3 regions of the Ruegeria sp. CH6 genome follow, and region 3 is predicted to be linked to each of the others. Evidence: riboswitches for the same ligand, from Rfam matches in the RefSeq annotation. Region 3 holds a riboswitch; each other region holds the start of a gene.
The links. A riboswitch is a leader RNA that binds a small molecule or an ion and turns the genes downstream of it on or off. The one in region 3 is predicted to bind cobalamin.

Region 1 (10,650 bases), on a different contig from region 3:
TTGGCCTGCCCGAGTTGGATGGGCTGGAGGTCTGTCGAAGGCTGCGTGCGCGGTCGGACATACCGATCCTGTTTCTGACCGCACGCGATGATGAGATTGATCGGGTGCTGGGACTTGAACTCGGTGCGGATGATTATGTCACCAAGCCCTTCAGCCCGCGTGAGTTGGTGGCGCGAATCAAGGCCATTTTAAAGCGCAGTACAGTCCGTGGTGCTGCAACGGTTCTGCGCTATGGACCACTTGAATTGGACCCGACTGGGCATTCGGCAAAGGTGGAGGGCGAAGCACTGACGCTGACCGCGACTGAATTGTCGATCCTGCGGCGCTTGATGCAAACGCCCGAGGCAATTGTTTCGCGGCCGCAACTGATCGACGCCATTTATGGTTCAGGCAGCCCTGTCTCGGACCGTACGCTCGACAGTCACCTGCGAAATTTGCGGCGCAAGCTGGGGGATCAGGGCTGGGCAAGTGCGATTGAAACCGTGCACGGCATCGGGTTGCGGATGGGCCAATGGCAAGGCTAAGGCGTAAATGGCGCCCATCACTTGGTTTGGTTCTGGGTGGAGGATTGGCCGGAACATTGGCCTTGTCTTTGCTTGGCCTAATTGCCCTGCGTTATCTTGGCCCCGAGATTGGGTTTCGCAACGCTGCAATTCTGCTTGCCGTGTTGATTGGTCTGGCCACCGCATTTCTGGGATATTTGCTAGTACGTCTGTTGTTGAGGCCGATAACTGCACTGGCTGAGTATTCATCCGCTGTTCACAAGGGCGAATCTGCCTCGCCACCGGGTCATTACGGAACACAGGAGCTATCTCGCCTTGCAGGATCGGTTCTGGATATGGCGGCTACGCTGCAGAGGCGCGAGGCGTCGATCCGCAACTTCGCCGACCATGTGACGCATGAACTGAAAACGCCGGTTACAGCCGTGCGCGCCGCGGCAGAATTGCTGCAGGACGCAGAAGGGTTGGATGATCAGGATCGCGTCGTTTTGAATCAGATCATCGGTGCCAATGATCAGATGCAGACCCAACTGCGCGCTTTAAATCAGGTCGCCGCGTCTCGTGTGCCCGAGCATCACGGCCAAACAACACTTGCGGAGCTGGAGGCGACACTGCGCGATGAGTTTCCTGAAATTGAGCTGTCCATCGATGGTGCTGAGGTGCCGCAGCCCCTGGCTATTTCGGGCATGAAAGTGGTGTTTGGGCAGCTATTGGACAATGCGCGCCGCCATGGGGCAGGGCGGGTCAGCCTGACCTCGACCCCGGGGCGAGTGGTCGTGCAGGATGACGGCCCCGGCATTTCCGAAGGGAACCGGGACCGTATCTTTGCGCCATTCTTCACCACTGCGCGTGAACAGGGTGGCACAGGAATGGGTCTGAACATTACCTCAAATTTGCTGGCCGCACACGGTGCCCGGATCGATCTGGTTTCGTCCGATTATGGCGCCCGGTTTGAAATCCTGTTTCCGCAGGCCTGAAGCACGCTTTTTGATCAGTTCTGGATTAGCAAGTTCTGCCGGATCATCTGAACCTCAGCGTCACTGATTCCCAGAACATCACGACGATAGGCTTCGAATGAACCGTGTTTGTCGGTGATGGTCTGCAGCGATGCATGGATCTGCTCGGGATGGGCCCCAAATGCGGGTTGGAGCGATTGCGGACCTTTGCCAACCAACTGTTCCAATTCGTCGAAAGTATAGAGATTTGTGGTCAGGTAATCGCGCATCACATCCTGCTCGGAATAGCCCAGCGTCAGCAGAGTGACCGCCGCCAGATATCCGGTCCGGTCTTTGCCTCCGGCACAGTGAAAAAGCAGTGGGAAGTTCTGATCATCGGTCAGCAGATGCAGGAAACGTGAGACCTGCGGATCGAACTTGGTCGCAAAATCACGGTAGCGATCGATCCGTACCTGCGGCAGGTCTACGTTATGATCATCCAGTAATTGATCAATTTCGTCGAACTTGCCATCGAACCACAAGGGACGGATCTGCGTTGCAACTTCGACCGGCATGATCTTGGCTATGTCAGCGGGATCAGAGCCGATTGGCAGATTGACATCAAAACTGACCGTATCAAGCCGCGTGTTAGGGTGGGTTTCCAGCTCTTCATGCGAACGCAGGTCGACTATGGTTTCAATACCAATGGCGGTCAGTTCTGATACTGCGCTCTCGGACAACTCATCCAGTTGATCCGAACGAAATAGCAGATTTGGTTTGATCCCGTTGTCGGGTGTGGTCAGCTGCCGAAAATTCCCAAGCCCTTCAACGGGATGTGTCACGGGAATGGTCTCGCACTCGGCCGGAACATCAATATCCAGCGAAGTCTGACATGCCGGCGATTGTGCAGCAGCCATGTGCCCGGGGGTAAGCAGGCTCAGTGTTCCTGCACCCATGACCAGAAGAGGGAGCGTTCTCATTTGTGTTGTCCTCACAGCAAAGCCGATTCTTTCCGCGCCCTTTAACCAGACTGATATGTGATATAGAAAGTTAAACTCTATCGTAATTTCTGATGGAGTTTTCAATGTCTGATATCGATCAGCTTCGTGCGTTTGTTGCTGCTGCCGACTGTGGCTCATTCTCTGCCGCAGCACGTAATCTGGGCAAGGCTCAGTCCGTTATCAGCACGACGATCTCAAATCTCGAAATTGACCTGAATCTGCCGCTCTTTGATCGAGAAGGCTATCGGCCGGTTTTGACCGAGCAGGGCATCTCGGTGCTGCGACATGCCAGAACAGTGCTGGAAAGCGTTGACGCCTTGCGTGGTCAGGCAGAAGCGCTGAACGGTGCGATGGAGCCTAGTTTTTCACTTTATGTCGAGGATGGGTTGCTGGTCGAACGGGTCAGAAGCTTAATTGGGGAACTGTCCGAGACCTTTCCCGTGATCGAGTTGAGCATCGAACAGCAACCAAGGGACATGATCCTGAATGCGTTCGAGAGTGGCGAGGCCAATGGCGCATTTGTAACTCAGGCACTGGAAGGGGAACGACATTATCAAAGCCGCGGCATCGGGTTTCAAAGGATTGTTCCGGTTTGTCGTGCTGATCACCCTCTGGCAGCTAAGAAACGTGTCAGCCGAAGTGATTTGGCCTGTTACCGGCAGATCGTGGAAGGGTGGCCATCGTCAAGCAAACGACACTTCAGCCCGGATGTCTGGGTGTCCGTAAATCCGGATATTCGCAAGCAGTTGGTGAGCGATGGTCTCGGCTGGGCCGAGCTCCCGGTTACTACGGTCGAGCGTGATGTGTTGGATGGCGAACTAAAGGTGATTGACTATGCGTTTGCGCAGAATGCGATCCTGAAAACCGTTGATTTTCTGACCTCAAATCCTTCGGTGGATGGTCCTGTCATGAGATGGGCAATTGAACAGATCAGCAGTTGGGATCAGCGCGCCTGGATAGGTGATCATCAGGTTGGCAGAAGATAGCTGAGACCCCCCGACTCAGCAAGCGGTCTGCAAGAGAACACCCGCTGGTCACCAATCATCCCATGTGACCGGTTCAACCGGTCAGCCACGCCTTCCCGATCTGAACAGGTAAATGAACACAAAGAGCGACCCGATCGATGTTGTCACGATACCCACGGGCAGTTCCTGTGGTGCCAGCAGAAGTCTGGACAGAATGTCTGAGAGGGTCAGCAGCACGGCTCCTACAAGCGCCGCCGTTATCAACAGGTTCTTGTGAAGTGGCCCGGCAATACCGCGTGCAATGTGCGGGACCATAAGGCCGACGAACCCGATCACGCCCGCCACAGATACAAACGCTGCCGTCGCCAAAGCTGCTGCAAAGAACAGTCTGTATCGCAGTCCTTTGACAGGTATGCCCAGAGTCGAAGCGGTGAAGTCTCCGGTCAGCAGCGCATCCAGCCATCGGCTGCGGTAGAGTGCATAGGCTAGGATCAGGCCAAGCCCTGCAAGGACAAGAGGGAAGGTTTCCCACCGCGCCAATCCAAGCCCGCCCAGCATCCAGAAAATCACGGAATGGGCTGCTCGGTTGTCGCCGGCAAAGATCAGATAGTTGGTAATTGCCGAGAACAGGAATGAGACCGAAAGCCCGGCAAGGATCAGTTTTTCCGGTGCACTTGTGCGTAAGCTCTGCACCAAAGCCAGAACAACCCCGGATGCGATGAGACCACCGCAAAAGGCTGCAAGCGGCAAGGTCCAGATGCCCAGAACATCGCCGGTAACGGTGATAACCAGAACTGCACCTGCGGCAGCGCCAGAGGACAGGCCGAACAGGAACGGGTCGGCAAGATCGTTTCGGGTGGTGGTCTGAAGCACGACCCCGACAACACCAAGGCCCGCGCCGATGACAGCAGCAAAAAGAGCGCGTGGTAAACGCAGGTCGAACACGATCCGATGCAGCGGGGACATGTCGCCTTCGCTGATGCCAGTGCCAAGCGAAATGGCGGTCAGGACGTCCGCAACAGGGATCGGCGTGGTGCCATAGATTGTCGACACCAGCAAAAGGGCGACCAGAACGGCCGCCCCCAGCAGTGTTGTCCGGCCCAACGGGCCCATTCAGTTGATCTCGGCGTGCATTTCGCGCGCCATTTTCTCGATCGCTTCGATGTTTGCCGGTCCAGGTGTCAGCTCTTCGTAGCGCAGACCGATCCAGCGTTCATTCTTGACTGCGTCGGTCTGGGACATCACGGGGTGCTCCTGCAGGAATTTGAAGGTATCCGCAGCGCCGTTGCCGGTCTGGTAGTCCAGCAGAACCAGGAATTCAGGGTTCGTGGCGGCGACGGCCTCCCACGAGGTGCGGCCCCAGCTGGTGTCCAGATCATGGGTTACGTTTTCGCCACCAGCGGCAGTGATCATCGCGTCAGGGATTGCGAACTTGCCCGCGGTAAAAGGCGCATCAGCCGGACCATCCAGCAGGAAGACGCGGGGTTTCGCCAGATCTGCGGTTTTGGCTTCGATGGCAGACAGCTGGCCTTTCCAGCCATCGACCAGTGCTTCGGCCTTGTCCTCAACATGCATGACTTTGCCCAGACGCAGAACGTCATCGAACAACAGGTCCATGCTGGCTTCAGGCCGGTCCTTGTTCAGATGCACGCAGCTTTCGGTCAGGACCATGGTCTTGATACCAAAGGGGGCCAGCGTGTCCGGAGTGACTTCGCCGCCGGGCTTCATGCCATAGTACCACCCGGCAAAGAAAAGATCGGGTTCTACTGCTACCAGATTTTCGACAGTGGGGTATTTCGGCGCCAGTTCGGGGATGTCACCGCGCAGCGTATCGAATTCCGGGCTGGTCTTGTACCATCCAGTGATGCCAGTCAGGCCGACGATCTTGTCCTGCAGGCCAAGCGCAAAGGCCATGTCGGTCATGTTCATGTCGTGCACGACCAGCCGTTCGGGCGTTGAGTCAAAAACAAGCGGTTCGCCGCAATTGTCTACGGTGACCTCATGTGCGGCCGCACTGGTGGCGAGGCCGGTGATCAGCGCCACGGGCCAGAGTTTCAGGTTCATGGAAAGCTCCTGTCAGTTTGTAAGCTTGGTTTTTCGGATGTCGAGTGCGGGGATCACCCGGTCTTCGTGTTGAAAACACAGGTATTCGACGCCAAAGGTTTCGCGCACGCGCTGTGGCGTCAGGATGTTGCTGACTGGTCCAAAACCCGTCAGTCGGGTGGATTTCATCAACGCAACATGGGTGGCGAACTCAGGGATCATGACCAGATCGTGGACGATCATGACCACGGTGATACCAAGATCGGCGACCAGCGAGAGCATGCGCCCCTTGGCATCGGGATCCAGATGGTTGGTGGGTTCGTCCAGAAACAGCAGCGACGGGTTTTGGGCCAAAGCGCGCGCAATATGAGCGCGCTGACGCTCGCCTCCTGATAGGGTCGACATCTGCTTGCCTGCCAGATGATGCAGCTCGGTCAGGTCAAATATCCTGTCCAATGCCTGTTTATGTTCATCTGCAGATCGGTCGCCTTTGATGGGAATCTGCCCCAAGGCTACGTAATCTCTCAGTCGTAACCGTCCATCGGGCAGTTCCTGCTGGCTTACAACAGCGATGGTCCGGGCGCGGTCCTGAGGCGATAGCGATCGCAGGCTTTGACCGCGTATCAGTACATCCCCAAGCGCGATGGTTTCGACACCACATAGCAGGTTCAGCAGGGTGGTTTTGCCCGCGCCGTTCGGGCCTGCGATGGCCAGTACTGATCCCTCGTCCAGATCAAAGGACACACCCTGCAGCAGCACATCACCGTTCAATGCATAGTACTCGAGATTTTCGGCAACCAGAAATGTCATGCCTGACCTCCAGACAAGATGCGCGGCATGCGCGACAAGGTTTTGGTGTAAAGGGCAGGGGGTCTGTCCGTGGCATTGGTCCAGCCGTCGGCGCTGTCCTGATATTGCCAGGCAAACGCGGCCAGCGCTTCAATGTCCTGCGCTGAACTAATGCGACCGAACAGGTATTGCGCTTTGTCCGCAGCCTGAAAGCCAACGGTCGTAGGATGTGAACAGCCAGCCATGCAGGAAACCCCTCGGATTGCGAAGCAGGACGGAAGCTTGTCCGCAATCGCCGTTCGAAGCGCATCGGCACTGTCCGAGCCCTGACAGGTCTCGCAAATCAACAGGAAATGATCAGAGTTTTCAGGCATTACGCGCTCCACTTACTGACAATCCGGGTGATAAGCAATGTAATAACGTAACAAGTAATTTATTACAGCTCGGATTTGCGATGCTGTGCCACTGCCGGTTTTGAAAATACAAAGCGAAGAGTTTATTTGCTTCCGGCATGGTCCGCTCCACTTGTTGCCAAGTGCGGACAGAAGGTGCCGTATATGTACACACGCAGATTACGCGCCATCAAAGCCTCCTTCCAGGACGCCCCGCCCCGGGTTGGTTAAACATCTGATGGCAGGTCTCCTGACTTGCGGGTCGATGCTTGGCCAACCTTCCCGGCCTTTGGGCCAGTGGTCTTTTGGCTTCGCTCTCCGCCTACAGTTGCGGGGGCAGTCACGGCATTGGTACGCAGAACGCACCGCACCGTATTCCCATTTTCATCCCTCGGACAAACCGCCGGGAACCATCTCGTGTCAGCTAGTCTGGTGTCGATAGCGTTGTCAAGCGCCAGCTGAAGGCTTGGTCAACGCAGGGATAGGTTTTTACTTCACGACCCGAAGCATCGGCCGGCGGGTGGTGTCGCCGCGTCGGTCGCTACCGGTCGGAAAGCGATTGGCAAGCGTCAGACCAGCCTGAATCAGATGGGGATCCGGATAGCCGCCTGTAACAAGGTTGACGGCATCGCGCGCTTCGGGCGTGTTGTCGCGCCGCATGTGATGCAGCATCTTCATCAGCGCAAGCTCATCGCATGTCAGTGACCCACGCTGTTCAAGGCAAAGCGGGTCGTTGAAGGCCAGCCCCGCCGGGCGGCAATGCAATGTGACCTTGACGATTTTATAGATCAGATGCGCGATGTTCAGGCCCTGATCAACGCCCCAGCGTTCGATGGCCGTGGAATAGGCGTGTTGCCACGATTGCGTATCGGGATCGGCAAAACTGAGGATGAAGTGTCGCATAACAGGCAACAGTCCCAGCTCAAAATCATCGAAGTCTGGTCTGCCCGCAGCTGGTCTGTCGCCGTTTGATCCATAGACTGAAAAGCTCATGCGCGCTTCCTTTCAGAATTTGGGGAATGCGCCGACAGGCTGAGCACGTTTTCCGGCAGCTCATCTGCGGTCAGTTCTGTTTGTGGGCGGGGTGCGGTGGCATGTGCAGGGAACCGCAGGTCGGCTTCGATGGCCTCGCGGAGTTTCGGTTTCAATGCACATCCATGTCGGCTGGCAACAGCATCCATGGCCAGCAGGTCAGCAAGCGATTTTGTCATTATCTGGTTGTCTCTTGGTCAGCGTCGGGCAGGGCGGTGACCGGGCGTGAATCCAGAGAATCTGACTAGGTCGGTGCTTAACTGACAAAAATAGTCGGAAAAAGCAATAAGGAAAAGACGGACCGGTTGCGACGGCCCGTCTTCCGGCGGGAAAACCCGCCTTCCAAGGCGAAAGCCAACCCTGCGAACCTGGGTCAGCTAACTGATGGGGTTATCAGCCGCCGTTGGAATTCGCGAGCGCAGGCTGGGCAAAGTCATTCGCTTCAGGGGTCAGATCCTGCGCGCCGGTGCCCGGCATCAGTTCGAAGCCAAGATCGAACTGATCGAGTGTCGAAGCCAGTTGTGCCACGATCTCGGTATCGCCTTCAGATTTGGCGGTGCCATCTGCCAGCATGTCGGTCAGCTTACGTTCGCCGGTCATGACCTTTTCTAGATCAGCGCGGTTCAGACTGATCGACAGGTCGGCGTTTTCCGCAGTCTGGTCAACGATATGGGTCAGGGTGGCGTTGCTCATTTCAACCACAATGTTTTCATCGCGATCCGGAATCGACAGGTTGATGGTGAACTCCATGTCGGCCGCTTTTTCGCTGTTGACGCGGATGCCGAGAAAATCCAGCCACATGGTGGTCTGCATCGCCTTGATCGTGTCCGGACCGGTGGTCTCGATGGTGGCGCCCTGCGGGATACCGTTGCGCAGTTCATAGGCCGCGCCCAGGAATGAGTTGCGAACCGACGGGCTTTCCTTTTGGTACCCGATCTGCTCGAACGCGTCGGCAAGCAGGTCTTTGGCAGCCTGGTTCTGCGGTTCGGCATAAACCAGTTTGTTGAGGATCTCGGTCGCCTCCAAATACTTGCCGGCATCGACCAGTTCTTGCCCTTTCGCCATGATCGGTTCGGCCCCGCCCATCATCTCGACAAACAACGGAGCGCTGTCTTCGGGCGAAAGCGGTGTCAGCGTGGTCGGGTTAGCATCCCAATACCCCAGGTATCGGTTGATAACCGCACGGCTGTTATGCTCGACGGAACCGTGATAGCTGCGCGCCGCCCATTGCTGCTGCAGGCTTTCCGGTACCTCATAGACATTGTGCACCTCATTGATGGTGACACCCTTGTTGGCGAGGTTCAGAACGCCGTTGTTGAGGTTGGCATAGGTATCGCGCTGCGCCCGCATCACTTCCTGAATGCGGTCATTGCCGAACCGTGGCCAGGAGTGAGAAGCAAACATCACCTCTGCCTCCTGGCCGAACTCGTACAACGCATCGTTGATGTGCTTAGACCAGCTCAGCGCATCGCGGACCAGTGCACCGCGCAGGGTGTAGATATTGTGGATCGTGCCGGTGATGTTTTCCGCCGCCCAGAAGGCCTTGAGGTCTGGGAAATAGGTGTTCATCTCGGCAGGGGCTTCGGTGCCGGGCGTGTTCTGGAAGATCATACGGACACCATCAATGGTGATCTCTTCATAATCGTCCGAGACATAGCGGGTTGGCTCGATCAGGCCGGTGGTCCCGGCCGAGATGTTCTTACCGATCGACTGATCCACGTGACCATAGGGGTTACGCGGCAGCAGCACGCCATATTGGAAGAACAGGCGGCGGTTCATCACGTTGCCTGCATAGACGTTCTCGGAAACCGCATGTTCCATGAAGCCAGCTGGCGCGATGACCTCGACTCCGTCTGCAACGTCTTCGTCAGTGATGACACCACGAACGCCGCCATAGTGGTCAGCATGCGAGTGTGAATAGACTACGGCCTTAACGGGAAGTTCGCCGACCGTGTCGTTTAGTAGTTTCAGCGCTGCTGCGGCTGTTTCTTTCGAAGCCAGCGGATCAAAGATGATCCAGCCAGTGTCGCCCCGAATGAACGAAATGTTGGACAGGTCGAAACCGCGGACCTGATAGATTTTGTCATCCAGAATCTCAAACAGACCATAGTTCATGTTCAGAATTGCCTGACGCTGAAGCGACGGGTGGATCGAGTCGAATTCCTGACCTTCCTCAAGCAGGAAGTCATAGCTGCCGATGTCCCAGGCAACGGTGCCGTCTTCGGTTTTGATCTGACGGTAGTCGGGGACGGCGATTAGACCCTTGCTGCTTTCTTCAAAGTCGCGCTGATCTTCGAACGGCAGAGAGTCACGCATCAACTCCTGAAATTCGACGGTGAAGCGCGAGGGCGCTTTGCCCTTGGGGTCAAAATGTTCCTGCGCGGTCGCGACGCTGGCAGTGAGGCCCAGCAGCGCGGTTGTCAGTACCAAAAAGTTTCGGCGTGCCATATTTGGAACGGCTCCTGTGGATGGTGGTGTCAGAATTCGTATGGGGCAGAAAAAGAATGGGCGTCGCCGCGCGTATATTCGGCATACGTAGATGCGTCGGTGGCGATGATGGCCGACATTCAGGCGCTCTCCTTGACCCCTTGAAGCTCGCCGAATTGGCAAACAGTCCGCCTGTCCTAGCCATCCGCATCGTTCCGTGAAGTGCGAACATGTTGCTACCTGTGAGGTAAACAGAGTAAGAGCCGTTGATCGCACACGGTAACTCACCGGTTTTAAAAGCTTTTAGTGTTGGGGCTCTGACGAGTGACAATTTCGGAACAGGACATCCGCGAACAGCTTTCGCGCTTACTGAAGCACCCGGATTTTGCCGCGACGCCGCAACGCCGGGCATTCCTGACCTATGTTGTCGATGAGTATTTGGCGGGGCGCGCGGATCAGATCAAAGGCGTTTCGATCGCCATGTCGGTCTTTGATCGCGACGCAAGTTTTGATCAGCAGGTCGATCCGGTTGTCCGGCTCGAGGCGCGCCGGTTGCGTCAGGATAT
Region 2 (10,650 bases), on a different contig from region 3:
GACTGTCAGGGCTGCCGCTGCCCAATGTCGTTTTCATCGGCGGCGGTCTCAGCGAAGAGCTGCTGGTTTGGTTGCAGTCCAACCTCTCTATAGGCACACGGCTGGTCGCCAATGCGGTTACACTGGAAAGCGAAGCTTTGCTGGCCAAGTGGCACGACAAGCTTGGCGGTGAATTGCTGCGCATCGAACTGGCGCAGGCGTCAGCGCTTGGCCTCCGGCGTGGTTGGAAATCAGCCTACCCGGTTGTGCAGTGGAGCATGACGTTATGATCGTCGCAGGACTTGGGTTTTCCTCAAACGCCACCGCAGAGAGCCTGCAGACGGCATTCAATCTCGCTACTGCCGATCATGCTGTGGAAGCTCTCGCAACAGTCGCGGACAAAGAGGGGCACGAAGCACTGACTGCCTTTGCAGAATCGTCCGCCCTGCCCCTGCATTTCATAGCTGCTGCCGAACTGGCGGGTCAGCGTACTCTCACCTGCTCGAACCGCAGTCGTGCCACCTATGGCACTGGCAGCGTGGCCGAAGCATCCGCTCTCGCCGCAGCCGGACCCGGTGCGCGGCTACTCTCACCCAGACAGATTTCGGACGATCGCCTTGCGACATGCGCGATCGCTATCGGAGGACAGATATGACCGTTTATTTCATCGGCGCCGGACCAGGTGCCGCCGACCTGCTGACCCTGCGCGGACGCGATATCATCGCATCCTGCCCAGTATGCCTTTATGCGGGCTCATTGGTGCCAGAGGAAATTCTGGGCCATTGCCCAGAAGGTGCAAAGATCGTGAACACCGCGCCAATGGATCTGGATCAGATCGTAGCCGAAATCAAAGCAGCTCACGAAGACGGACAGGACGTGGCGAGGTTGCATTCAGGCGACCTATCGGTCTGGTCGGCCATGGGTGAACAGATCCGTCGGCTCAAGGCCGAAGGCATTCCGGTTAGCGTAACGCCAGGCGTGCCATCTTTTGCCGCCGCTGCCGCAGCACTTGGAACCGAGCTGACCCTTCCCGGGCTTGCTCAATCTGTCGTCCTGACCCGCACTCCTGGGCGTGCTTCGTCGATGCCCGAGGGCGAAACGCTAGAGAACTTTGCCCGCACTGGCGCAACATTGGCCATTCACCTGTCGATCGGCAATCTGGACAAGGTGATTTCAGATTTGGTGCCTGCCTATGGCGCTGACTGTCCGGTGGCTGTTGTCTATCGCGCCAGTTGGCCGGATGAGCAGATTATCCGCGCCACCCTAGCGACCCTGAAAGATGCGCTGGACGAGAGCATCTCTCGCACAGCATTGATCATGGTAGGTCCAGCACTGGCCGGTGAAGGTTTTGACGAAAGCTGCTTGTATTCCAAAACCTATGACCGACGCTATCGTCCTCAGAGCGCGGAAAGCCCGTGGTCGAGCTGGAGCCATGGTGATGACTAATCCTCCCGGAATTCTGATTTCGGCACCATCCTCGGGCACCGGAAAAACCACAGTGATGCTGGGTCTTTTGCGCGCTCTGGCCGAAGATGGACTGACGGTTCAACCGTTCAAAAGCGGCCCGGATTACATCGATCCCGCTTTTCACAGGGCGGCGGCTGGCCGGGACTCGTTCAACCTGGATAGCTGGGCGATGGGTGAGCCTTTGCTTAACGCGATCTCGGCGCAGTCAGAGGGCGCAGATATTGTCGTGGCCGAAGGTTCCATGGGACTGTTTGATGGGGTCGCCAAGCCCGGAGAACTGGGCCACGGATCCAGCGCCGAAACAGCCCTGCGGATGGGATGGCCCGTGGTTTTGGTGCTGGACGTAGGCGGACAGGCGCAATCGGCTGCCGCTACGGCGCTAGGATTTCGGATGTACAATCCGGATCTGCCCTTCGCCGGGGTGATCCTAAACCGTTGCGCGAGCCCGCGGCATGAACGCCTGACACGTCTGGGTATGGAGCGTGCGGGTCTGCCGGTGTTGGGTGTGTTGCCGCGTCGGGGTGATCTGACTTTGCCAGAGCGGCACCTTGGATTGATACAAGCGGTCGAGCACCCTGATCTGGAAAGCGCGATTGCCGGATACGCGGCCTTTCTGCGTGAACATGTGGATCTTGATGCGATCAAGGAGGCTGCCTCCTCAGGCCCCAATGGGCCATCGTCGACCGCGCTGCCGCGCCCCCCAGCCCAAAGGATTGCGCTGGCCAGGGACGAAGCATTTTCCTTTACCTATCCGCACCTTCTCAAAGGTTGGCGCGCAGCGGGTGCTGAAATCCTGCCATTCTCGCCGTTGGCCAATGAAGCGCCTGCCGACGATGCAGATCTTGTCTGGCTTCCAGGAGGTTATCCTGAGTTGCATGCCGGCACTCTGGCAGTCGCTGACACTTTCCAGACTGGTCTACGCAAGCACGCGGAAACCCGTCCAGTGCATGGTGAATGCGGTGGATACATGGCTTTGGGCGACGTGCTGATCGACAAGGAAGGTACGCCACACAAAATGGCGGGATTGCTCGGTCTTGTGACCTCTTATGAGAAGCGCAAGTTCAACCTCGGCTATCGCAAAGCCGAGTTGTTGGCAAAGATGCCCGGTTTCTCGGTTGGTACAGCGCTTCGCGGGCACGAGTTCCATTATTCGTCTATTGTCGAACAGCCCGATGCTCCTCTTGCGCGAGTCTTTGACGCAGAAGGTGCGGAAGGACCACAGACAGGATCAGTTCGGGGCAACGTCACCGGCACATTCTTTCATCTGATCGCAGAGGCCTCAGCATGAGCGGTTTCGTTTCGTTCATTGGCTCAGGCCCCGGAGATCCGGAACTACTGACGCTCAAGGCCGTTGACCGGATGCAAAAGGCCGATGCGGTTTTGTTCGACGATCTCAGTAGCGGACCTATTCTTACCCACGCCCGCGAGGACGCAGATTTGGTGGGTGTAGGAAAGCGTGCTGGTCGCCCCTCACCCAAGCAGGATCATGTGAGCCGTCTGCTGGTCGACTATGCACAAACCGGTGCCCATGTCGTTCGCCTGAAATCAGGTGACGGAGGTATGTTCGGTCGGCTTGAAGAAGAACTGGTCGCGCTGAAGGCAGCGGGGATCGAGTATGAAATCATCCCCGGAATTCCATCTGCCGTCGCCGCCGCGGCAGCCGCAGGCATTCCGCTGACCCGCCGCCTGACAGCTCGCCGTGTACAATTTGTCACCGGCCACGATGTCAGCGGCAAACTGCCCGAAGATTTGAACCTGCCGGCGTTGGCGGATTCGGGGGCGACCACAGTTGTTTTCATGGGCAAACGCACTTTCCCGCTACTTGTTGAGGCGCTGCAAGCACATGGTCTGCCTTTGGACACGCCCGCGCTGATGGCAGAATCTGTCTCGACACCCGATCAGTCGCTGCACCGCTCGACCATCGGAGCGTTGTCGGAACGGCTGCAGTCTGAAATCGGAACAGCCCCGGCACTGATACTCTATGGACCGCTGGCGGAGTTCGATAATGTATGAACTGAGCCTGATAGGGATCGGTACAGGCAATCCGGATCACGTGACATTTCAGGGTGCCGAGGCTATTCGTGCAGCTGATCTGATCCTGATCCCGCGCAAGGGTGAGAACAAGGCAGATCTTGCCGGCGTACGTGAGAAGATCATTTCTCAAGTCACTGAAGCGGCTCCGCAAATCGCCTATTTCGACATCCCCACGCGTAGGGCCGATGATGGCTATCTACGTGGGGTGGATGAATGGCATGATGCAATAGCACTGCGCTGGCAGGAAGCGATCGCATCCCATCCTGATGCACAATACGTGGCCCTACTAATCTGGGGCGATCCCTCACTTTATGACAGCTCGCTGCGAATCGCTGCGCGTCTCTCACCGCAACCGATCAAACGGGTGATTCCCGGTATCACCGCCCTGCAGGCCCTGACCGCAGCACATGGGATTCCGATCAACGATATCGGCGCACCTTATGTCGTTACAACCGGTCGCCGTATCCGGGACGAGGGTTGGCCTGAGGCTGCTTCAACCGTCGCAGTGATGCTGGACGGCGAATGTTCGTTCCAGAGCCTTGATATGGCAAATTATGACATCTGGTGGGGCGCTTACGTCGGTATGGAAGAAGAAATCCTGATCAACGGAACCTTGTTTGAAGTTTGTGATGAGGTTCTCTCAACTCGTGCACAGGCAAGGGCTGATCATGGCTGGATCATGGACATCTACGTTCTGAAAAAGCGCGTGATTTGACCGAAAACGTCGCAAATGGCGATTGCGCAAACCTGCGCATCGCGGCTAAATGATCGGGTCTGGTCCTGCCGGAGAAATCCGGATGCTAAGAGGGAATGTGGTGCGACTTCGTCTGAGGTCAAAGCCAAAGCCGCCCCCGCGACTGTAAGCGGTGAGCCCCTGTTCAACCAGCCACTCCCGATTTCGGGGGGAAGGCGAACAGAGGCACCGACCCGCGAGCCAGGAGACCTGCCAGGCGAACATAGAAACACCAGCCGTCGGGTGCGACGGCACTGGAGGACAAGAAATGACGACACAAACTCAAACAGCATCTGCTGCAAAGACAGGCTTTCTGCCGGTAATGTTCGCAGTGGTTCTGGGCCTGGGAATCATCACCCTGACCGGACATGTTCAGGCATCTGGCTTGCATGACGCTGCACACGACGTGCGCCACGCAACCGGTTTCCCCTGCCACTAAGCAGATGTTCAGTCGCATTCTGACCAGCGCGTTGTTCGCTGGTGCTGCAGCGGGGCTGATTGCCGCCTTGCTGCAGCTTGTATTTGTGCAACCCGTTCTGTTGCACGCCGAGCTCTATGAGTCCGGTGAACTGGTGCATTTCGGTGGAGAAGCAGTCACGGCCCATCCCGAGCTACCGGGCATGTTCTCTGAGCTGACACGCGACGCGCTGAGCGTCATCTTCACCATGCTCACCTATACCGGTTACGCACTGGTTCTGGTTGCCCTTATGTCTGTGGCCGAAGGTCAGGGTCACAAGATCGATGGTCGCACAGGTGTTCTGTGGGGTCTGGCGGGCTTTATCGCGGTTCACTTTGCACCCGGCTTTAGCCTGGCACCCGAAGTTCCTGGCGTTGCTGCTGCAGATGTTTACGCACGGCAAGTCTGGTGGTTCGCCACCGTCGCGGCTGCGGCGGTTGCCATGTGGCTGATTGCGTTTGGTGGCAACATCATCAGCTACGTGATTGCGGCAGCGCTGCTCGTTGCTCCACATCTGATCGGCGCACCCGAACCGGATGTCTTCACCGGACCGGTCCCAACCGAAATCGGCGCTCTGTTTGCCGCACGTGCCTTTGGCATCGGCCTTGTCGCATGGGTTCTGGTTGGCGCATTTGCCGGCTACTTCTGGCAAAGCGAAGGCAAACGCGCCGAAGCAGCAGCCTGATACCCCAACATGTCATCCCGCCGGGCTCTGCCCGGCGGGTTCTTTTTTGGCTCAAGGAATAGAAATGGCTCGCTCACTTGCCCTCTTTGCAATTGGTCTGGTCTTTGGCGGCGGCGCTGGTTTCGTTCTCGCCGCGGCCAATGGCGTCACATTTGACGGCCACGACCATGCGGACCCCAATCAGCATGGCGGTTCTCATGCCGAAGCCATGGCGCATGATCATTCGACCGCCATCAACCTGCCTGCCGGTCAGGATGCGCCCGGTCTGGAAATTACGGTAACGCAGGACCCAATGGCCGGATGGAACCTGCATGTCATGCCTCGGAACTTTCGGTTTGCGCCCGAAAACGCCTCTGCTGCGGACAATCCCGGTGAAGGTCACGCACATGTCTACGTGAATAGCACGAAACTCGCCCGCCTTTATGGCAATTGGATGCACATCTCCGATCTGCCCAAGGGCGAGGTTGAGATTAAGGTATCGCTGAATGCCAACAGCCACAGCCCGCTGATGGTCGAAGATGTGCCGGTCAGTGCTTCGGTAACTGTACAGGTGGACTAAAGCGCCGGAATACGCGCCCGCAAACACAAGCGAAGCCGCCCGCATGGTCGGGCGTCTTCGATCCAGCCAGCGGGGCTGTCCAGATACGCTCGACAAGTCGCAGCAATATCATCCGCATCTGCAACGATATCGATCCCCGAAAAAACATATGACGCCATGCCTTCGCCCTGCAGGGCGATCGACGTGGGTTCGCTACATCCACTGAAACAGGCGTGTTCTGCGATTTCGATCTCCGCCGCAAGGTCGATACCGGTCAATGCCGCTTGTACGGCTTGCCGTTCGGCATCACGATCGCGCGTGCCGGAACAACTGGTGCAAATTAATAGCCGGGTCTGCGCCAAATACGTTTCACCTTAATCTTGAGTTCCGCTGTTTCTGAAGCTTTCAGCGCTGTGACACAAGCCCGTGGTCGCGATGAGCGCACGAGAATGTGAGTGCACCGGAAAGTGATATCTGGCATCAATCTCACACTCAAACCCTTGGAGGTTGCTTGATGAAATCGCTATGGTCTGTGCTTTGTCTGTTGGCTCTGCCCGCATGGGCTGAGTTTACGGAACCACTTTCTGGCTGGGCTGTCTATCTGACCGACAAGAGTTATCAGGAGCTCGTAGACGATACAAAGAGCGCAGTGAAAGAAAACGGTCTCATCGTGGTAACGCAGGCCGGACCGACCAAAGCGGCCGCTGCCCGCGGGATTACGATCCTCGGAAATCGCGTGATTGGCGTTTTCAACAATGACTATGCAGTTCGCGTTCTCGAGACTTCGACAGCGGCTATGATCGAAGCCCCGATCCGGTTCTATGTAACCGAGAATGAAGATGGCACAGCCACCCTGTCCTACAAAACGCCCAGCTTTGTATTTGCCCCATATGTCTATGAGGGTGGTGAGCCTTTGGCCGACATTGCCGAAGAATTGGACGATAAGTTTCAGGCCATTGCTGAAAGCGCAGTCAAATAGTCACACTGACGTGATGCGCCTTGCGTCCCGGGGCGTCCTCCGCAATCTGCTGCGTAACACGAATTTCGGAGCATGACTGATGCAGGACCTGTCCCCCCGCGCTGCTGATCTTTTGGCCCAAAGGCTGTATGAGGCCGGTTGCCGCCACGCATTTGGTATGCCCGGCGGTGAGGTTCTGACACTGGTCGATGCGCTCGAACAGGCTGGAATCACCTTCCATCTGACCAAACACGAAAACGCTGCGGGATTCATGGCCGAGGCCGTGCATCACCGCGATGGCGCACCCGCCATTCTGGTGGCAACACTTGGTCCGGGGGCGATGAACGGCATCAATGTGGTTGCGAATGCGCTGCAGGACCGGGTGCCGATGATTGTACTGACCGGCTGTGTCGATGCAGATGAGGCGCTGACCTACACGCATCAGGTCATGGACCACAGTCAGGTCTACCGGTCCATAACCAAGGGGACCTTTCTGCTGACCGCAGAAGGCGCTGACATCATCGCTGACAAAGCGGTATCACTGGCCAATCAACCCCGCCCCGGCCCCGTGCACATTGATGTGCCGATCTCGGTCGCTGACACCCGCGTCAGCAACAGCAAACGCCGCCGCCTGGCAAAACCCGCTGCCGTTGCACCAGAGGGTGACTGTCTGGAAAAAGCCCGCCGTTGGGTGGCCAATGCAGAACGACCCCTCGCCATCATCGGCCTGGATGTTCTGTATGATGACTCTCGCAGTGTCGTATGCGCGTTTCTGGAACACTTCGGGATTCCCTTTGTGACCACTTACAAGGCCAAGGGGATCGTGCCCGAGGACAACCCGCTATGTCTAGGGGGCGCGGGGTTATCTCCGTTGGCCGATAAGCACTTGGTGCCTCTGGTTGAACAAGCCGACCTGATCCTCTGCTTGGGATACGATCCAATCGAGATGCGCCCCGGCTGGCGCGAGATCTGGGATCCCGAAGACAAACGCGTGATCGATATCTCTGCGGTGGTGAATGATCACTACATGCATCAGGCGGGTCTGAACCTGGTTGCTGACACCGCTGCCACACTCGAAGCCATCGCAAAAGGCAACCCGGCACGGGCGACATGGCCTGATGGAGAGCCGGAGCAAGTTAAAGAAGCGCTTAGCAAGGCTTTTCCAAGTGACGACGAATGGGGCCCTGCCGCAGTAATAGCCGAGACACGGAATGTACTGCCCAAGGAAACGCTTGCCACAGCTGACAGCGGTGCGCACCGCATCCTGCTTAGCCAAATGTGGCAGTGCCACGAGGCGCGCGGGCTGATCCAATCGTCGGCACTTTGCACGATGGGTTGTGCCGTTCCGATGGCAATTGGCCTCAAACTGGTCGAGCCGGATCGCCCGGTCATCAGCTTTTCAGGGGATGCGGGATTCCTGATGGTGGCCGGTGAGCTATCCACCGCCGCTGAGATGGGCGGAAATCCCATCTTCCTGGTTTTCGTCGACGCCAGCCTCGCGCTGATCGAATTGAAGCAACGACAGCGCCAAATGGGCAATCGTGGGGTGGATTTCGACCGTCACGATTTTGCCGCCATGGGACGCGCGTTCGGCGGGTACGGTCATACCGTCCGAAACCGTGAGGAACTGCGAACGGCATTGGATGCGGCTGTGAAAGCCGATCGCTTCACTGTCATCGCGGCAGAAATTGACCGTGGAGGGTATGATGGCCGGATCTGAGGGGCCACTGAAGGGCGTCAAGGTTCTGGACCTGTCCCGCATTCTGGCCGGTCCAACCTGCACACAATTGCTGGGTGATCTGGGTGCCTGCGTGATCAAAATTGAAAACCCGGCCACGGGCGGCGATGACACTCGCCAATGGGGTCCGCCTTATGTCGAGGATACCGACGGTAATCGTTCGGACCTTAGTGCCTATTTCATGGCCGCCAACCGCAACAAGAAATCCGTCGCGATTGACATCACGACCTCTGAGGGACAATCGGAAATTCGTCGATTGGCCTCGCACGCCGATATCCTGATCGAGAATTTCAAACCCGGCGGGTTGGCAAAATACGGTCTGGACTACGAGACCTTGTCAAAAGATCTACCGGGGCTCGTCTACTGTTCGATCTCAGGCTACGGACAAACCGGCCCCAACTCGGCCAAGCCGGGGTATGATCTCATGGCGCAGGGCTACGGCGGCATCATGTCACTGACCGGCGAGCCCGAAGGCGCACCTATGAAAGTAGGAGTTGGCATCGCGGATGTGATGTGCGGGATGTATGCCAGTGTTGGGATTCTGGCAGCCTTGCGCCACCGCGACCTGACCGGCGAAGGGCAACAGATCGATCTGGCCCTTGTCGATGCTCAGGTTGCATGGCTCATCAACGAAGGCGTCAACTACCTGACATCTGGCAGCGTACCGCAGCGGCGTGGGAACGGTCATCCCAACATCGTCCCTTACGACGTTTACGAAACTGCAGATGGGCATGTTATTTTAGCAGTCGGAAATGACAGCCAGTTCCGGCGTTTTTGTGGGTACATCGGGCTTCCGGAACTGGCCGACGACCCACGCTTCGCAACCAATCCGGCGCGACTGGAGAACCGTGACGCACTTAACGCAGTGCTGCGTCCGGCGATGCAGAAGGTTGATACAAGCTCTGCAATCAATGCGCTGGAGGAATTGAAAGTTCCCGTTGGACCAGTGCAGTCGCTGGATCAGGTTTTTGGCACCGAACAGGTTGCTGCAAGACAGATGCAGATCGCCATGCAGGCCGATCCGGGTAAGGTTCAACTGATCGGAAATCCACTCAAACTCTCGCGCACGCCTGTAACATATCGCACTGCACCACCTGTGTTTGGTGCCGATACTCGGGCCGTTCTGGATGCCGAAAACCCATTTGAGGATTGAAACACTCTGATCATTTAGGCGGCATGTTGCTGAAACATGCCCTTGAATCGGCGGTTTTTTTCGCTTTTTACGCACACAGCTTTTCACCAATTCGAGAGCAGGGTCGATACTGTTACGACCCGCCCGCAGACTCTGATAAATCGAACAGTGTCAAATATCGCAAGCAGATTGGACCCAAGTATGAAACAAGACGTTTTTGGACAAATGAACACTCTGACCAAGCCCGAGAGCGTCGAGGCCTGGGATGGTGTTCTGCTTGGGTTCATGGCGCATGCGGCAATCACACCCCAACATTTGGGCAAAGTTCTGGAGCTGGAAACTGATTTCGCATTGGGTCACGCGATCAAGGGGCTGTTCATGGTCTTGCTGGGTCGGCGTGAAATGCTGCCGGTCGCGGCAGACGCACTTACCGCCGCCAATACCGCAATGGAGCGTCAGCCCGTTTCTGCCCGTGAAAAACAGTATGTTGAGGCTTTGGCACTTTATCTTGCCGACCTTCCCTCGCAGGCCGTGCAAAAATTCGAAGAGATACTAAGGTCACATCCGCAAGATACGCTTGCGATGAAACTAAGCCATGCGACCCGTTTCGTTCTGGGGGATTCGCAAGGCATGCGTCGCTCGATCGAGCGGGTGCTGCCCACCTACGAACCCGACCACGCGGGCCGTGGCTATCTGCTGGGCTGCCACTCATTCGCGCTGGAAGAGACCGGTGCCTACGAAAAGGCCGAAATCGCCGGGCGTCAGGCTCTTTGGATGGTTTCAGATGATGCGTGGGGCCTGCACGCGGTCGCGCATGTGCACGAGATGACGGGTAATGCGCAACTCGGCCTCGACTGGCTGGCAGGACGTGAAGCCGCCTGGGCGCACTGCAACAACTTCCGCTATCACGTCTGGTGGCACAAGGCGCT
Region 3 (10,650 bases):
ATGCAGTCGAACGGGATCTGGTTGCGTTCCCGGTTTTCACCCTGATAAACCTTGCGGCCGGGCGTACGACTGTTCTGCCGAATTGGAAAATGAGCAATCTGGATCGACTATCTCCCGAGCAGTTAGCGGGCTGGATATCGAAGCAGCAAGTTACACGGCTTTTGATCCCACCGTCTTTGTGCGAAAAACTTGCGCAGTGTAAAGATACCGGCCAACTGCACACGGTTTTCACCGGCGGCGGCCCGGTGTTTCCTGACCTGGTTGAGAGGCTGCTCGCCAATACTGGTCTGGACGTGGTCTGCGTCTATGGGTCAACCGAAGCTGAACCGATTGCGCATCTTGATGTACGTGACATCTCCGAAGTTGACCAACGTGAAATGGCAGCAGGCAAGGGGCTTCTTGTCGGGTTTCCGGTTTCGCAAATCAAACTCCGAATTCGAAACGATGAAGTTCAGGTCGCGGGCGATCATGTAAATGATGGCTATCTTGATCCCTCGCACTCCAAGGAAAACAAAATCAAAGACGGCACCACGATATGGCATCGAACAGGCGACGCGGGTCACTTGGATGAACGGGGGCGTTTGTGGCTGCTGGGTAGACTGGGGAGCGATGTAAGAACCCCGACTGGTCGCACCTTTCCTTTCGCAATCGAAATTGCAGCCCGGCAATGGCCGGGCGTGACGAACAGTGCGCTTATGAACTTCGAAGAAAGCCCCGCTTTATGCATTGAAGGTGACGCGGGTCAGCTATCAAACTGGAGTAGTCTGGCGCAGGAACTGGGTATTGCCAAAGTGATCCACGTGAGAAAAATACCAATGGACAAACGCCACAATTCCAAAGTTGACCGAGTAAAACTTGCTCACTTGTTGGGTTGTTGATCCTCGGTAGTTTCCCTTCCGTGTTCCGACGGGAAACAGCAGTCGAGCACAGTTTTGTACCTGCCGGCTAGTCGGCAGAAAAGTCCAGCAACTTGCAATAACCAACTACCAGTAGATCTACCCGCCGCACTGAGAGAAAATCTAAAGCGCAGCTTGGGCTCATTAGAGGCATTTGTCGGAACTGATCGGTCTGGGCCAAACCATTTGAGGATTGGATGTAGGAGAACAATCGCACGTATTGATTTGCGTGCGAGGAATCCGATGTCTGTTTTGCGTCCGCGAATGTCGCAAGTATTTCAGCGGTTAAAAGCGACTGAAATAACTTGGTATTCGTGAGGTGCCGCTGTTTGATTCTCAGGCAGCGGAGAATTGGGAAGCCGGTGTAAGTCCGGCACTGCCCCCGCAACGGTAAGGAAGGTCAGGTTCGACAATCAACCACTGGGACGAGGATCCCGGGAAGGTGTCGCAACCGGGCGCAAGTCCCTTTCAAGTCCGGAAACCAGCCTCTCAGATATGTCAAACCGCGGGTGGCGGTGGGGGCACGAGTTTCGGACGTGATCCTCGCGCGCCTCCGGACGGTTCCTCCTTGTCATCTGCCCAAGCAATGCCGCGGGGCGCGGCAGGAGAGCCAGAAGTGAACAATATCCAAAGCCTGTTGGCGCGTCGAAACCTGGGTTATGCTCTGGAACAGGCGTTTTATACCGATCCCGAGATTTTTCAGACCGACCTTGAAACCATCCATTATCGCGACTGGCTGTTTGCCATCCCGGCGTGTGAATTGGTGAAATCGGGCGACTACGTTACGTACAATGTAGGTGCCTACCGAGTGATTATTGTGCGCGGCTCCGATGACCAGATACGGGCGTTTCACAACACGTGCCGTCATCGCGGTTCGATCATCTGCAAGGCTGCAAAAGGCAATGCGCCGAAGCTGGTTTGCCCGTATCATCAGTGGACCTACGAACTTGACGGCTCATTGCTATGGGCCCGTGACATGGGGTCGGACTTCGATCCCAAACAGCATGGATTGAAGACTGTCCATTGCCGCGAGCTTGCCGGGTTGGTCTATATATGTCTTGCGGATGACGCGCCAGATTTCGACACCTTCGCCAATACAGCGCGCCCGTATCTTGAGCCGCATGATCTGGGGAATGCCAAGGTCGCCTTTGAAAGCTCAATCATCGAGAACGGCAACTGGAAGCTGGTTTGGGAAAACAACCGCGAGTGCTATCACTGCGGCGGCAACCATCCTGCTCTGTGCCGGACTTTTCCCGACGATCCGGGCGTTACAGGGATCGAAGGCGGTGAGACCCCGGCCCACATGCAGACCCATTTCGACCGGTGTCAGGCTGCGGGTATGCCATCGCAGTTCTATCTGAGTGATGATGGTCAATACCGTCTGGCGCGTATGCCGCTGAAAGAAGGCGCTGAGAGCTATACGATGGACGGAAAGTCTGCCGTGCGCCGCTGGTTGGGCCGGTCGCCCTTTGCCGATGCGGGATCGCTTTTGAAGTTCCACTATCCGACCACGTGGAACCACTTCCTTGCCGATCACTCGCTTGTTTTCCGAGTCACTCCGATCAGCCCGACAGAGACTGAGGTCACTACCAAATGGTTGGTCAACAAGGACGCGGTTGAAGGCGTTGACTACGACGTGAAACGTCTGACCGAAGTCTGGGTCGCCACGAATGACGAAGACCGGCAGGTGGTCGAGGACAACCAGCAGGGTATCAACAGTCCGGCCTATGTACCTGGTCCATATTCACCCATTCAGGAATCCGGCGTGCTGCAGTTCGTGGATTGGTATTGCAACACGTTGTCGGCTCGCTTGGCGCCGGACACGATGGCGGCGGAGTAAGGCTGATGAAAGATCTGAACACGCTCTCTTCGGCCATCTGGCAGGATGGCGAAATGCTGGAATGCGTCTCTGTCGTGCCCGAGATGCCGAACACCGCCAGTTTTTCATTCCGTGCCCCGTCTGGGGCGCAGTTCGCCTATCATCCAGGTCAGTTCTTGACGCTCGAAATCCCAGCTCCGAGTCAACCCGGAGGGGTCGTTCATCGCACCTATACGATCTCATCATCGCCGTCGCGGCCACGGTCGATAACCATCACTGCCAAAGCGCAAGCCGACAGTATCGGCACGCGCTGGATGCTGGACAACCTTCAACCCGGTATGCGTCTCAAAGCCATTGGGCCTGGGGGGCTGTTTACCAACGCCCAAAGCCAGGCAGGAAAGTACCTGTTTATCTCGGCTGGCTCCGGCATCACCCCGATGATGTCGATGACCACCTGTATGTGGGATGAAGGTCGTGATCTGGATGTCGTTTTCATCAATTGCGCCAAACGACCGTCCGAGATCATCTTTCGGCAGCGGTTAGAGCAGATGGCCAGCCGTACTGATGGTTTGGATCTGAAATTCGTTGTTGAAGAGCCGGATCGCTACCGTCCGTGGACGGGATATCAGGGTCAGTTCAACCAGTTGATGCTGGGTCTGATGGCGCCTGATTACCTTGAGCGCGAGGTCTATTGTTGTGGCCCTGAGCCCTTCATGCAGGCGGTGCGGGACGCTCTGGCTGGTCTTGGCTTTGATATGGACAACTACCATCAGGAGAGCTTTGGCGCGCCGGTGGAAACTGAGGCGGATCTACCTGAGTTGGATGACGTTGTCCTCGACGATGACAGCAATGCCGAGATCCTGTTCGCGACCTCGGGTGTGACTGCCAAAGTAGCCGAAACCGATACGGTCCTCGCCGCCGCGCGCTCGGTTGGTTTGAACATTCCGTCGGGATGTACTTTCGGCGTGTGCGGAACTTGCAAGGTCAAGAAAACCTCTGGCGAAGTTCACATGGTTCACAATGGCGGAATCTCGGAAGACGACATCGAGGCGGGTTACATTCTGGCCTGCTGTTCGAACGCTATAGGCAAGGTTGAAGTCGAGGTTTGAGTGGATCGTGTCACGATCGAAACCGTGGTGAGCCTGGCACTTGCTGCGGTTTCGATGCGTTGCTTCGAGTCTGGACAGGCAACTCTTCAGGCAGTGTTCGAACGGCTTTGGGTGATCTCAATATCTATAAATCCAACAAAGGTGGGAGCCGGACAGTCCCTGTATGCCTGCCAAGATGATCGCGAAATGATCTCAGGTATTACCATCATCACCAAGTTATTCGAGTTTTGCGCGGATGCTTGTCGATGAAACGCAACTTCAAGCATCCGCCGGAAAGACTTCTGTGTGGTTATGACAAGGCATCAGTGCATGCATCAACGCAATCTTCATCAATCGAGTTTTCTGAGGTCGAACCGTAACCGCGGGCAGGTTTTTTGATGGTTTGGTGATATTTGGGTTTTGTATCACCTTGCGTGCGGGTTTGTGAAACTGCTGAGCGAACATCATGTGCATTGCTGCGTTGGCCGTGGTCACGCAACGGGCCAGCCATGCACATTCCAGCACTCAGAATAGCGGCGAACGCTGTGACGGATGTAATCAGTGTCTTTTTCATATCTTGGTCCCTTTCGGTTAAGCGTGTTTGGATCAGCACAATTTTCTCACACGGGTTCGATGATTGATCAGTGCCCAGGAATGTTCGGATACAAGTCGAATGAACAGCGATGGTCAGAGCCGAAAGCTTTGTTGGGTCCGCCGCGAGAACACATAAACACAGAACCGGGGACAGAAGCAGACATTTTGTCTGTTTGGTTGTTGTTGGCAGTTGTGCCAGCAACGTCAAATGTTTGCGAAACTGACGAACGAACATCCTGTGCAAGCCCGCGTTGACTGTGGTTGCGCAACGGGCCAGCCACGGACATTCCAGCACTCAGAATAATGGCGAATGCGGTGACGGATGTAATCAGAGTCTTTCTCATTTTCTTGGTCCCTTTTGATTGAGCGTGCTTGATACGCTGTGTGTGAAACCAATCTGGCAATCTGCGGCCCGGATTTATTGCGCTGTCACGTCAAGGTTTTGAGAAAAGACATCAAGCTGACGCCTGAACACCATTTCGCTTTAGAACTGGACCTCAAAGCCGATGTTCCAGCCGAAGCTGTAGTCATCCGAGCTGCTCCCCAATCCGCTACCACTGGTGATCTCAGCATAGAGCTGTGCGTGGTCCGACAGAGGAACATTGCTGCCTAAGGTCAGGGCCGCTGTGTCCTGACCGCGCTCGGTGAATACTGTATTTTGCCCAAATACCACCGAAGTCGTGTTGCCGAACGTATGGTAGAAATCAATTTGACCGTAGAGTATTGAGTTGTTTGCAATGGCACGTTCAGCGCGCAGTCCGACCCGGGCTGTTAACGTGTCGCCTTCCACCAGGGATCCGATCCGACCACTCTCGACCCGATCAGGGACATCGTCCATGTCGATATCGCTGTACGTGACCTGCACTTGCGGGATGAGCGTCCATTCGTTCTGCAGCTTGAAGGGCTTACCCACTTCAACAGATATCTCATACCCACTGCCGTCGGCATCCACGGCTGCCCCGCCGTTGGGACGTATCTCGCCGTCGAAATACCCATAGCGAAGCTGCCCTTCGACATAGAACTGACTATCCGCTACCCAAAGCGCGCTAAGGGTTGCATCGTAAGCGTCGGCCGAGATATCGGCGTTGGCAAAGTTGGATCCAACGTCCGATGACAGGCTACCGATGCCAAATTCCAGCCCGCCGAACACCTGTCCGCCTGCGACCTCACCCAAAGGCAAATTCGCACCATAACGCAGGCTGCCGCTGTTCGTCGTCATCTCTCCTGCACCGACATCATAGCTGTCACGTTCACCATTGGTCTCAACCCAGAACGTTGGTCCTGGGGTTGTCGACAACTCAGGCAGCGCCTGGCCGGCGGTGAGGACTTTGGAACCGTTGCTTTGCGTCGCAGTGCGGAACTGCTTGATGCTATTCTCTGATGGACGAATATCCTGTGCAAACCCGCTTAGGCTGTCGCGTGACGGACCGGCCATGGACATTCCGGCGCTCATGACAATGGCGAGTGTCATAGCGGATGTGATCATGACGTTTTTCATCTCTTAGTGCCTTTACGCTAAACCTGTTTGGTAGGCTGTGTGTGCAATCAATCTGGCAATCTGCGGCTCAGATTGATTGCGCTGGCACGTCAAGGCTTTGAGAAAAGGCATCAATCTAGCGCCCGCTCGCATTTTTAGCAGTGGGACGGTCGCTGTCGGATAGATGAGGTTACGCCCCCCTCGAACCAGAATAGGTTGACGTTGACAAGCGCAGCCGAGCCCCGGAGTGAAAGACCGGGGCCCGGAGTTATATAGCGACACGTCGCTTTTTTAGGGCAGATTTGCCTGGGTCAACACTCGGCTACCGGTAGTTCATCCAGATCAGCTGATCAGACAGGTCGGAACCCGTCGTCTTGCCAAAAATCCAAGTGTAATTGCCATTGTCCTCAACCGGAATGACTACAACATAAGGCAGTTCCGAGCTCCAGTTCGCGCCAGACGATGTGGATGATGTAAAGTCTTCATAGTACATATCTGCCTTCTTGTATTTGCTGTTTCTTTTTGCAGCGGTTTTGAGGGCTTCCCCCGTAAAACTGCGTTGGCCGTGGTCACGCAGCGGACCGGCCATGGACATTCCAGCACTCAGAGCAATGGTGAGCGCGGCGACGGATGTAATCAGTGTCTTCTTCATTTCTTGGTCCCCTTCAGTTGAGCGTGGTTGATACGCTGTGTGTGAGACCAATCTGGCAATCTGCGGTTCAGATTTATTGCGCTGACACGTCAAGCTTTTGTGGAAAGATATCAAGCTAACGCTGGTTTGTGACGGCTTCTGAAATAGGCTAGACCTCAGTCAAGCCAACACTGAATTTGCGACAGCATCCCGCAAAACTGAATTGATGGAAGTCGACAGAATACGCACTATTGTCGTTTGTGCCTGCGCAGCATTCGATACACCGACATTATTGTAGATCTTCTTTACACCTAACCATTTATGCCTTTGAGAATTCGTTGATAGAACGCGCCATGTGCATCCTCAACTGCAGGCCTTGCGACCCATTCCCGGTCCAAATTCAGTTCTCCTGCAGGTACGATTTGTCGCGCGATGTCGGGCGGTGTGGTTTCGTCAGACGTTCCATTCTTCCAGTCGTGAAAGGCTGATGAGTATCGAACGACCACTCCACTCATCGGCAAATCGAGCAATCCGCCCTCGGCAAAGAACGTCAACTCGTCGCCCATTTCCTCCCCGATGAGTTTGAGCCTGTTTCCCAAACGATTTTTAAGGATGGCTACAAACACTATCGCTGCGGAAAACGTAAATTTATCGACAAGCACAACAACCTGCTTACTTGCGCTGTGCGAGATTGCATCGATTAAAGGCATGGTCAAAAGAAAATCGCCACCGGTGTTTCCACGAACGTCAATTAATAGGGTTTTGTCCGGGCGGGCGCGCACGCGTTCCACTGCGGCTGAGATGGCTTTGGGCAGCGCGCTTTCGCTCGGATCAAAGAAACTTGGCAATGCTATTGATAGCCCGAGATCTTGCCAGTCCTTAGTCTCCACAAAGGTTTCGGGTTCCCAGGCCGGATCAGCCTTGCCGTGTTCGTTTCTTGGGTAGAGCATCGAGCCGGGGGCAGTATTTCTATTTTCCACTTTCAGATTTGTAATCTGCCCATTTTCGTCCTGCACACGATACTCGGTCGTGCCGCCGTTTGACGAAAAACCCAAACGTTTCAGAGCGTAGGGCCAAGCCAGAAGTATCGGTCCGATAACCCGTTTCCTTTGGCACGTTCCCGCCAGAAATTTCTCCGCAGTAGCTTGGATTTGGCTCACAGCTGCACCATTGACTGCAATCAACTCTCCTCGCGGTGCAGTTATCCCTGGTGCCGCCCCAATAACATGAACTGAACGTCCCACGCTTACGAACCGCAGCGGTAGCACCGAGATCGCATCATTCGGGATCAGCCGTGTGTGTCCATTTTGGGGAAGCGCCAATAGGCGCATCGCGGACATCAGAAAGGCTTCGATAGAGCCCTCCGAAGCGTATCGCCGGGTTTCGCTAATGCAGTTGTCTATCACGGCCCTTTCGATCTGCCGAAAGCTGGGATCGGTTGGCAGGGCAGTTTCTAAAATTAGGTCCAGGTCTTCCGTGAGCGACATGTTTCAAGGTGCGCATAGCCGCTCGTCAATGTCCATATTAGGTTCGTAATCGACGTTCTCTACATGCAGGATCATTGGCGGCTATCTGACGAGGTGAAACGATGGATCATTTGATCTGCAGATTAGGGATGCACTCAATCAAAGAGCGCTTCGCATTACACCCCTTCAGAGATTTTTCAGTTCGCTGCAACGACGACACACACCCAATGGACGTCAAACTGCCAATGAAGGCATCTACGGGTGTTGGGTATTCAAATAGGTAAAAAAACCAGCTTCACCGGGTCGCTCAAGGTCTGGTAACGACCAAGAACTGCGGAAGTGAGCCGGGAGTCGGATATTTCACCTTCGGCCGAAAATAGTGCTTCCCAAAGCTCTTCAATTGGTCGTTTGTCGTCTAGTCTAGGCCTGTGGCTAGGGCGGTCAAACAATTGGTTCAACAGATCGCTCAGAAACCAACTTCGTCGCACATTAAGAATTCATCTGACTACTCAGATACTCACCTGTTCTACGATAGTGATCGATCAAGTGCTGAGTTGCGCTATCTGCGTCGTGATTTAATGCCGCGTCCAGGATTTGCTGGTGTTCGGCGGCGATGTCTCGCTTTTTGTAGCTCGAACCGCCGGCCGCCAGATAGCGGTAGCGAATGTTCAGGTCGTAAAGCTGCGAACAATACCTTAGCAGTAGCGGCAGTTTTGAATTGGCTAACAAGGCCATATGAAAGGCCTTGTGAGCATCTTCAAAATCGTGCGCCTCGTTCTGGCCAGCTTTTTTCATATGGTGGTGACGCAGGACAAGCCGATCTTCCCAGGCCGCATCCGCATTGGCGATGGAGGCGCGCAACGCGGTTTCCTCAAGGTTGCAGCGCAACAGCAGGATTTCTTCGAAATTACACTTGCTGACTGGCGCTGCCCGAAATCCGCGCTGATCAATCCGCTCGACCAACATGTCCGAAGTCAAAAGGCTAAGTGCTTCGCGAACCGGGCTTGCGCCGGTATCCAGTAACCCGCGAAGCTGCTCGATCTTGAGCTTTTGTCCAGGAGGTAGCTCGCCGGTCAGGATCATCTCGCGCAGCCTACGATACGCACCATGAGTGGCTGATGTTTCTTTGCCCTCTGTATCAAGCATGGGATCCATATCCGGCTGTTCCTTTTAACCAGCGCAAACTCTTGGGTGCTCTTAACTGAGGGCACTCGTTCCAGTCGATAGGCCAATTGAAACGTTCAGCGAGCCTTCGTTGATCATCCAACGTCGAAGCACAAAGCTGCGCGCTCCGCTTTTGTGCATGGGGTCGTCCTCGGCCAGCTTTCGGGCGGTTTCAAGATTGTCGGCGCGATAGATGATCAAGCCCATCCCCTGCATATGTTCCCCGGTTTCATCCGACATTGGTCCGGCAAAAGCCAGCTGCCCTGAACGCTCAAGCTGCGCCTGATACGCCAAGTGATCTGGAAGCGAAGCCTTTACATCTTCCGGGGTTTTGGCCGGAGTGCTGTGTGCAACGTAAAGCTCTAAAGCAAGTGCACCACGGTTTTTTGCTTCTGATTTATAGTCTGACCAGGCGACCATCGGCACTCTCCAAAATATCGATATTATTTGACATAATGCAAAATAGTCGGCAAAAATCAAGCGAACTGAGATGGATGGTGAAAATGAAATACCTGGTGGGAGAGACTTCGGAAGGCACAGCGGTTTTTGCTGTTAACAGCGAAAACGCAGTGAATCTAACGGCTTTGGACCCTGCTGTCGGTTCGGATTTGATGGGTTTGATAGCCAAGCCCGAACTGGCCGACTCACTTGCCGGAAAAATTGACGCCGCAGACACTGTGCCCGTGTCTTCCATCACACCGGCCTTGCCCGTTGCCGCTCCTGGAACGATCATTTGCATGGGGTTGAACTACACGGACCACATCAAAGAAGGCGGATACGATATCCCGGAATATCCAACGCTATTCATGCGTGGGAAGAACTCGATCATGGCGGCAGGGCAACCTATGGTGCGGCCTGCCTGTTCCGAGAAGCTCGACTACGAAGCCGAACTTATGCTGATCGTCGGAAAACGCGGTCGCCATATCTCGGAAGATGCTGCGTTGGACTATGTTTTTGGCTACACCGTGTTCAATGACGGGTCACTGCGAGATTATCAGCGCAAAACCGTTCAATGGACGCCCGGCAAGAACTTTGATGACACAGGTGCGATCGGTCCATTCACCGTAACGCCAGACGAACTGCCCGTAGGAGCATCAGGTCTGAAGATCGAAAGCCGTGTGGGTGACGAAATCCTGCAAAGCTCGAACACGGCCAATATGATCTGGGGCGTTCGTCAGGTCATCGCGACGATCTCGGAATATACTACTCTGGAGCCGGGGGATCTTATTGCGCTGGGTACGCCACCCGGTGTCGGACACGCCAAAAAGCCCAATCCCCGATGGTTGAAGCCCGGCGAAACCGTTGAGGTCGAGATTGAAGGCATCGGAATTTGCGCCAGCCCAATCATTGACGAAAAAGACGCCAAGTCCAAGGTGGCCGCAGCATGAGCGCACCAACCGGAGCAGAGCTGGAGGCACTTCGCGCCAAGGCGCAGCAAGATCATCGCGATCTGCGTGAGCGCATTCCACGCTTGTCGGATGACGCGATCGCCTTGATCCTGCGCGAATCCAGATC

Region 1: another riboswitch for cobalamin. It lies ahead of ACR0CW_RS11980 (DUF1636 family protein); the one in region 3 lies ahead of ACR0CW_RS10435 (aromatic ring-hydroxylating oxygenase subunit alpha).
Region 2: another riboswitch for cobalamin. It lies ahead of ACR0CW_RS04525 (CbtB domain-containing protein); the one in region 3 lies ahead of ACR0CW_RS10435 (aromatic ring-hydroxylating oxygenase subunit alpha).

Annotation. Positions count from the first base shown of each region.
Region 1 covers NZ_JBQFQS010000004.1:236,779-247,428, reverse strand. Annotated here, with positions in the region: gene ACR0CW_RS12015 (response regulator transcription factor) at 1-524, shown strand, start outside; gene ACR0CW_RS12010 (sensor histidine kinase) at 512-1,477, shown strand; gene ACR0CW_RS12005 (tyrosine-protein phosphatase) at 1,492-2,415, opposite strand; gene ACR0CW_RS12000 (LysR family transcriptional regulator) at 2,520-3,422, shown strand; gene ACR0CW_RS11995 (FecCD family ABC transporter permease) at 3,504-4,514, opposite strand; gene ACR0CW_RS11990 (ABC transporter substrate-binding protein) at 4,515-5,465, opposite strand; gene ACR0CW_RS11985 (ABC transporter ATP-binding protein) at 5,478-6,254, opposite strand; gene ACR0CW_RS11980 (DUF1636 family protein) at 6,251-6,607, opposite strand; cobalamin riboswitch at 6,849-7,055, opposite strand; gene ACR0CW_RS11975 (hypothetical protein) at 7,115-7,618, opposite strand; gene ACR0CW_RS11970 (hypothetical protein) at 7,615-7,836, opposite strand; gene ACR0CW_RS11965 (alkyl/aryl-sulfatase) at 8,051-10,105, opposite strand; gene ACR0CW_RS11960 (hypothetical protein) at 10,409-10,650, shown strand, end outside.
Region 2 covers NZ_JBQFQS010000002.1:46,966-57,615, reverse strand. Annotated here, with positions in the region: gene cbiE (precorrin-6y C5,15-methyltransferase (decarboxylating) subunit CbiE) at 1-269, shown strand, start outside; gene ACR0CW_RS04550 (cobalamin biosynthesis protein) at 266-634, shown strand; gene cobM (precorrin-4 C(11)-methyltransferase) at 631-1,425, shown strand; gene ACR0CW_RS04540 (cobyrinic acid a,c-diamide synthase CobB) at 1,412-2,734, shown strand; gene cobA (uroporphyrinogen-III C-methyltransferase) at 2,731-3,459, shown strand; gene cobF (precorrin-6A synthase (deacetylating)) at 3,452-4,195, shown strand; cobalamin riboswitch at 4,239-4,445, shown strand; gene ACR0CW_RS04525 (CbtB domain-containing protein) at 4,482-4,652, shown strand; gene ACR0CW_RS04520 (CbtA family protein) at 4,657-5,355, shown strand; gene ACR0CW_RS04515 (hypothetical protein) at 5,420-5,914, shown strand; gene ACR0CW_RS04510 (DUF1636 family protein) at 5,911-6,255, opposite strand; gene ACR0CW_RS04505 (DUF302 domain-containing protein) at 6,408-6,872, shown strand; gene ACR0CW_RS04500 (thiamine pyrophosphate-binding protein) at 6,952-8,571, shown strand; gene ACR0CW_RS04495 (CaiB/BaiF CoA transferase family protein) at 8,558-9,742, shown strand; gene ACR0CW_RS04490 (tetratricopeptide repeat protein) at 9,923-10,650, shown strand, end outside.
Region 3 covers NZ_JBQFQS010000003.1:369,070-379,719, forward strand. Annotated here, with positions in the region: gene ACR0CW_RS10430 (AMP-binding protein) at 1-878, shown strand, start outside; cobalamin riboswitch at 1,197-1,400, shown strand; gene ACR0CW_RS10435 (aromatic ring-hydroxylating oxygenase subunit alpha) at 1,483-2,736, shown strand; gene ACR0CW_RS10440 (FAD-binding oxidoreductase) at 2,742-3,824, shown strand; gene ACR0CW_RS10445 (hypothetical protein) at 4,114-4,416, opposite strand; gene ACR0CW_RS10450 (autotransporter domain-containing protein) at 4,882-5,883, opposite strand; gene ACR0CW_RS10455 (hypothetical protein) at 6,197-6,526, opposite strand; gene ACR0CW_RS10460 (S41 family peptidase) at 6,817-7,560, opposite strand; gene ACR0CW_RS10465 (GntR family transcriptional regulator) at 8,461-9,117, opposite strand; gene ACR0CW_RS10470 (YciI family protein) at 9,169-9,555, opposite strand; gene ACR0CW_RS10475 (fumarylacetoacetate hydrolase family protein) at 9,639-10,523, shown strand; gene ACR0CW_RS10480 (malonic semialdehyde reductase) at 10,520-10,650, shown strand, end outside.